Regions from separate parts of the Martinezella sp. CNPSo 3957 genome, predicted to be linked through region 1. Evidence: predicted binding sites of a transcription regulator. Region 1 holds the regulator's gene; each other region holds the start of a gene.
What was found. The regulator LexA, encoded in region 1, represses DNA repair genes until DNA is damaged. The targets are predictions, from matches to a motif close to TGTTCNNNNTGTGTTCNG.

Region 1 (2,270 bases):
CCAAAATGCTCCTCTCGCACTGCTCCAGAGATGCCACGCTCAGGGGTTCGAGATAGGTTTTATCGGCAAAGAAGACGCAGGCGTTCTGTGTGCCAAAGGGATGACGCGCATCCGGAGCCACCGTGAAACCGAGCTTGCCGAGGCGTTCGCGCGCCAGAGCGATATTGACGGTCGGCAGCACGAGATGATCCAGCGGGTGCGGTGACGAAATCATGGTTCCTCCTGTTTGCCTGTGGCAGCAGATTTGCGCCCTTCCCCCGCGCAATTCAAGATAGGAGTATGGAACACTCAACGCATAGGGGCAGGACTGAAAGCAATCTCGCAAACGTGATTGCTGATTCTTACCCTCAACGCGTGTGGCCAATGACGTCCAATATGGATCCGCTTCTTGAATACGCCGACCGAGCAGTAAAGCCCGAGAACGGAAATGGCGATATTTTCTATATTTTTCAAATGGTTGAGGCCTATATAACGTCTCGACATCCTAACCCGACCCATTCGTAAGTCGTAATTATTTAACTGACACTACAAGGCTTTACCGAAATTTAAGCACTTGCGGAACACATATGGAACATATAGTGTCCGTTCTGGATTTGTTTCACGGCTTTTCTTGATTCTGGGGTTCCAAGACGATGTTGACGCGCAAGCAGCAGGAACTGCTTCTCTTCATTCACGAACGCATGAAGGAATCCGGTGTTCCGCCGTCCTTCGACGAGATGAAGGATGCATTGGATTTGGCATCCAAATCCGGTATCCATCGTCTGATCACGGCGCTGGAGGAGCGCGGCTTTATCCGCCGGCTGCCGAACAGGGCCAGGGCTCTCGAAGTCATCAAGCTCCCGGATGCTTATAATCCCAGCCTTCAGCCGCGTCGCGGCTTTTCGCCGAGCGTCATCGAGGGCAGCCTCGGCAAGCCGCAGCCCGTTGCCCCGCCCGCTCCGTCGAAGGTGGCAAATGACGATCACAACGGCTCGGCGTCCGTACCGGTGATGGGTCGCATCGCAGCGGGCGTTCCGATCTCGGCCATCCAGAACAATACGCACGACATTACGGTTCCCGCCGACATGCTCGGCTCCGGCGAACATTATGCGCTTGAAGTTCGAGGGGATTCGATGATCGACGCCGGAATTTTCGACGGCGATACGGTCATTATCCGCAATTCGACCACGGCCAATCCCGGCGATATCGTCGTTGCACTCGTCGACGATGAAGAAGCTACCTTGAAGCGCTTCCGTCGCAAGGGTGCCTCCATCGCGCTGGAAGCCGCGAACCCAGCCTATGAAACCCGCATCTTCGGGCCGGATCGCGTCAAGGTTCAGGGCAAGCTCGTCGGCCTTATTCGTCGCTATCACTGACCGGTGAATTGTCCGGGACTGGCGGCGCCTTTGCAATTGGCGCGTCGAATTTGCCGGTGCGCCAATCATAGGTTCGATGCCTGGTCCAGGGGCGCTGCGGGTTGTTGAATGCGGCGGATATAATGGGCTTGTCTGAGGTAAGCACCATTTCGATGGAGCCGGTTTTGCGCAATGTCGCACCGGTTATGAGCGTTGCTCCGGAACGGCAATGGTCCAGCCGCAGCCGGATTGGCGTCACAACAATGCTCCCGGTGTCGCAAGCCGCGGGCAGATAGGCTGCATTCTCAATGGTGACCAATATCGCGCCGTTTTCGAGCATGGCGACACACCATGCTCCCTTCTGACAGGCAAAGCTGCCTTGCATGGTGCGGTCCAAAGCTTCTTCCATTGCGGTGCGGACCGCCTTCTCCTCCTCGTTACTTAGTCGCTTGTGCCGATCCGTCTTGCTGATCTGCGGAAGCCGGCTATCGGTCGGAAGCATGGTCGGCGGTTGATGTTCGGCTGCGACCAGTGCTTTTTGCCATTGCTCAAAGATGAAGGCCTGCGGTCTCTCGCGATTGGTGGCGAGGATATCATCCTGGCGCAAGGCAACCAGAATGCCATCTTCCGAGATCATCAGATCCGGCTTCGGCACACCAGAGCCGAACGCGGCCACACCGACAGATGACAGCAGCAGCAACAGGCCCAGATGGCGAAGCCGGGTCCGCAACATGCTCATGATCAGGAAGCCGGCAATGAAAGTCGGCATCAGCCAGCCAGGCTGGCGGCCGAAGGTGATATCACCTCCCCACCCAGCCACCGTTTTTGCAATAGCGATCACAAGCTCCAGTCCCTCACCGGTGACTTTCCAGAACGGTCCATCGATTCCGAAAGGCATCAGCAGCATCGCCATCATACCGAAGGGCATGACGATGA
Region 2 (2,270 bases), on a different contig from region 1:
AGGAGGCATGCACCTGCACCTTTATATCGTCCGGATCGGAGCGGTCGGTGAACAGCGTCTTGCCGAGCCGACCCTCATTATGGGCGATCAGATGCGCGGCAGCGCCGAGAATATGTTCGGTGGAGCGATAGTTGCGCTCGAGCTTGATGACCTTGGCGCCGGGAAAATCCTTCTCGAAGCGCAGGATGTTGTCGACCTCAGCACCGCGCCAGCCATAGATCGACTGGTCGTCGTCGCCGACGCAGCAGACATTCTGCGGCTCACCCTTCTGCCGCTGCGCCAGCAGGCGAAGCCACATATATTGCGCCGTGTTGGTGTCCTGATACTCGTCGACCAAGATGTAGCGAAAGCGCTGGTGATAGTCCTTGAGGATATCTGGATTCTGTCTGAATATATTGATCGGATGCAGCAGGAGATCGCCGAAGTCGCAGGCGTTCAGCGTTTTCAGGCGGTTCTGGTAGGCGGCATAGAGTTCGCGGCCCTTGCCGTTGGCGAAGGCGCGCGCGTCGCCTTCCGGAATATCAGCGGGGCTGAGGCCCTTGTTCTTCCAGGTATCGATCATGCCGGCAAACTGCTTGGCCGGCCAGCGCTTGTCGTCGAGCCCTTCCGCCTGGATCAGTTGCTTGATCAGGCGAATGACATCGTCCGTGTCGAGAATGGTGAAGCTGGAGGTGAGGCCCACCAGCTCGGCATGACGGCGCAAAAGCTTGACACCGATCGAGTGGAAGGTGCCGAGCCAGGGCATGCCTTCGACCGCGCCGCCGACGAGCAGCGCGATGCGTTCCTTCATCTCACGGGCCGCCTTGTTGGTGAAGGTGACCGCGAGGATCTGGCTGGGGAAGGCGCGGTTGGTGGAGAGGATATGAGCGATGCGCGTCGTCAGCACGCGCGTCTTGCCGGTGCCTGCGCCGGCAAGCACCAGAACAGGCCCGTCGAGCGTTTCCACGGCTTCCGTCTGCTCGGCATTAAGGCCGGAAAGATAATCCGGCCGGCGGCCGCTGTCGCGTGCCGCCATGGCGCGTGCCGCGATGCCGCCGCCAATGCTGCCGGCAGCCGGCGCGGAACGGCGCGGTGCTGTGTGCTCCGGCTCCTCGTCAAAGAAGGGAATGTCGTCATGTCCAATGGTCATGCGGCCCAATGTAATGATTCTACCCCGAAAGGCAAAAGAAACGGGCCGAAATTAGAACAAAAAGTGCACATTCACAGCTCTTGATGCGCGTTTTGCATCACGGAGCGGACATGCCGACGAGCCTGTAAAACGTGTCGTTGTCTCACCGAAGATTACAACTTTGTTTGTACCTAAATTGTGGTTTAGCAGTCGCTTCATGGGAAGCAACGGCCGCGTGAAAAGATGCCGACTCGGCGCGGTACACGATGCTCGCCAATCGTCGCACCGCGGAATAGCGCGAGCACGTCGGGGCTAAGCCAGTTATCATTTCCGCGCATAATTATGGTGAATTATGCGTTGTTCTTAGCGCATTCTTAAGCATGTTTGCTAATCATGGCGATATGTAACCGCCAGAGAGCAGGCGTTGTTTTTGCCTGGCTCCTGTTTGCCGATGCGATCGGCCCGCGCGCATGAGCGCCCGCGGCAAGGTTCCGATGTCTCCTTGTATGTGTTGCGTATTGTTGCGTTCGGAGTTCATGTGCCGTGAGTATTTTTTCGACCTTCATCAGGGTCAGTCCCTCTATGAATACAGCGCTGGAAGTGCTGAGGGACACCCAGGCCAAACTGGGTAATGCCGAACGACAGATGTCGTCGGGCCTGCGGGTTCAAACGGCGAGAGACAATGCTACGTACTGGAAAATCTCGACTTTGACGCATACTGACGTCGGTGCAATTTCGTCGGTTCAGGATGCGCTCGGTCTCGCCGCCTCGACCGTCAGCACGGCTTCTACGGGTGTCGGCAGCGCGATCGACGTCGTCACCGAGATCAGGACAAAGCTTGTTAGCGCCTATGAGACCAGCGTCGACAAGACGAAACTCAATGATGAGATTGCGCAGCTGAAAGAGCAACTGCGCAGCATCGGAGAGTCTGCGACCTTCAATGGCGTCAACTGGACCGTGCTGCGGGATGGCGCCGATCCTACCGATCCGCATGAAGTGCCGGGTTCGCTGATCCGCGGCAGCAACGGGACGGTTTCGATCGGCATGTTGAGCTATGCAGGCGTGAGTTCGACGAGCGGCCCGATCACATCGGCCGATGCGCGCTATCTGATCGATGATCAGTCGAGCGGCTCCGGCGGATATGGCGTGCTGACGTCGACGT
Region 3 (2,270 bases), on a different contig from region 1:
CGTATAGCGAAGACCTACCGCGACGCCCGTTCACTCATAGCGAGGATAGACCACGATTGCGGCTCGGCTCGCCCACGGATCGAGGCATGTTTGAAGCACTTCAACATCCATAAGAACGCCGACAACGCAGCTGCGGCCGGGTGGATGATTGCCGCGATCGAGGAGCGGGTCAGCGAAGGTGACCTCTACGGATGGCGTAGGCTGAAGGAAATCGTCGATACGGCGGTGCACGAACTCCTCTTGTCCGAACAGGCGCCACTGCATTGAGCTGCCGAGACTCTGTTCGTTACAGCAAGCCTGAGGGACTGACCAACTCACCCTCCTTGGTGACGATCGTCGATCCATAGGGCTCTCGGGACATGACAGTCAGTGCGTTATCCGGCAATGGCCGGGCGAGATCCTTCGCCTCCTCCCATGGCGCCGTCATCCAGACGTCGGCCTCTTCCTTGGTCAGCAGCAGGACCGGCATAGCCGCCTTGTGGATCGGCTTGATCAGATCATTCGCATCGGTGGTTAGAAACCCGTAGAGATCGTCAGTCGTCAGCCCATCCTTGACCTTGCGCACCGATGTCCATTGCGGAACATGAATGCCGGCAAAGAACATTAGCGGTTTATCTGGTCCGCGCGCGAACCAGGCGTTCGGCACATTGCCGCCCTCTTCCTGACTTGCCGGATCCGGCTCGGCAAAGCTGGTGACGGGAACGAGACAGCGGTTCTCGACGCCAAACCAACGCCTCCAATGTGCAAGCTTGAGATTGCGAATATTGGTGACGCCGCGGTCGACCTGTTCGCGCAGCAGCTGCTCGAAATCGACCTCCTTGCCCTTCGCCCTGAGCTTCTCCGCCTTGGCTTCGGCCGCCTTGACGAGAACGAAGGGTGGGGAGGGAAGGCCCCAGCGGGCATGGACGAGCTGTTTTCGTCCATCGGTGGTGTTCCGGAGGATCGGTCCCATCTGGTCGGGGTTCATCTGATAGGCGGGCATCAGGTTGATCAGGCTCTCGGCATCCTGAGCCCACTTGTTGACCCAGTCCTTGTCCTCCATGCGGTAAAGATTACACATTAGCCAACCGCCTCCCTTGCAGGTAGAACATGGTAGCCGACGAAGCGTCGAAACGCCAATTGACGGCTGTCAACGGATCGGCTTCGAAACTTTTTCGAAAGCTCCGTCACTGGACGTTTTAAGTCATCTCCATGATTCCCAATGCGAATCTTAAAGTCCACTAAAATAGAGGGATAATATTCCTATTTCGGGTTGCTTGACACGTAAAGCGACTTGGAACATTTAGTGAACATATACACTTGACCGACATCACGTCGATACCAACACGACCTCCACAGGGACCCGTGAATGATGACTGCTACCCGTAACAGGGCCATATCGGATCTGAAGGACCGTATCGCGTTACTGGAAGGGAATGCGGGCAAGAGAAGCGACTGTCTGGCCTTCGGTGTGGCTGAGATCGACGCGGCGCTGCCGGGTGGGGGTCTCGCCTATGGTGCCGTACACGAGGTTGCGGGCGGCGGGATAGGGGTCGTCGATGGTGCTGCCGCTGCGCTCTTTGCCGCCGGTATTGCGGCGCGCACAAGAGGCAAGATCGTCTGGTGCCTGACGCGGCCGGACTTGTTCTTTCCGGCGCTTGCGCAGGCTGGCCTCCATCCCGATCGGGTCATCTTCGTCGAGGGCGACGGGCAAGAAGATGTTCTTGCCTCGATGGAGGAGGCGCTGGCCTTTGGCGGCCTTGGCGCCGTCGTCGGCGAGGTCGTCCGGCTGCCGATGGTGGCGTCGCGCCGCCTGCAGCTGGCGGCAGAAAAAACCGGCACCATGGGACTGGTGGTCAGGCGCTGGCGCCGGCAGGTGGAGGCCTCGGATTTCGGGCAGCCGACGGCCTCGACGACAAGGTGGCGGGTGAGCGTGTTGCCATCGGAGGAATTGCCGGTCCCAGGTGTGGGCCGGCCAAGATGGCTTCTTGAACTGATCAGGGTGAAGGCGGGTGAGTGCGCTGAGTTTGTCGTGAGGGCGTGCGATGCCACGGGTCGTATCCATCTATCTGCCGGATCTGCCGATCGAGCGGATCAGGCGGATGGATCAAAGAGCAGAATTATCGCCTGACAGACCGCTGGTCCTGATTGCCAGGAGCGGCTCCAAGCGTTTTGTGTCCGCGGCCGATGCAAAGGCCAGGGAAGCAGGCATTCGTGTGGGCATGCCGGCCGCCAAGGCGCAGGCGATGGTCCATGGTCTGCAGTTCGTCGATGCGGATTCGACAGCCGAC

Region 2: a site for LexA is predicted at 1,182-1,199, ahead of AC13QE_RS06865 (ATP-dependent helicase). Genes of this name have one in related genera too.
Region 3: a site for LexA is predicted at 1,275-1,292, ahead of AC13QE_RS25175 (ImuA family protein). Genes of this name have one in related genera too.

Annotation. Positions count from the first base shown of each region.
Region 1 is NZ_JBXSOU010000008.1:169,562-171,831, reverse strand. It holds gene AC13QE_RS19680 (VOC family protein) at 1-214, opposite strand, end outside; gene lexA (transcriptional repressor LexA) at 633-1,355, shown strand; gene AC13QE_RS19670 (ComEC/Rec2 family competence protein) at 1,336-2,270, opposite strand, start outside.
Region 2 is NZ_JBXSOU010000002.1:348,009-350,278, forward strand. It holds gene AC13QE_RS06865 (ATP-dependent helicase) at 1-1,129, opposite strand, end outside; gene AC13QE_RS06870 (flagellin N-terminal helical domain-containing protein) at 1,691-2,270, shown strand, end outside.
Region 3 is NZ_JBXSOU010000013.1:104,655-106,924, forward strand. It holds gene AC13QE_RS25165 (hypothetical protein) at 1-267, shown strand, start outside; gene AC13QE_RS25170 (SOS response-associated peptidase) at 287-1,060, opposite strand; gene AC13QE_RS25175 (ImuA family protein) at 1,352-2,110, shown strand; gene AC13QE_RS25180 (Y-family DNA polymerase) at 2,025-2,270, shown strand, end outside.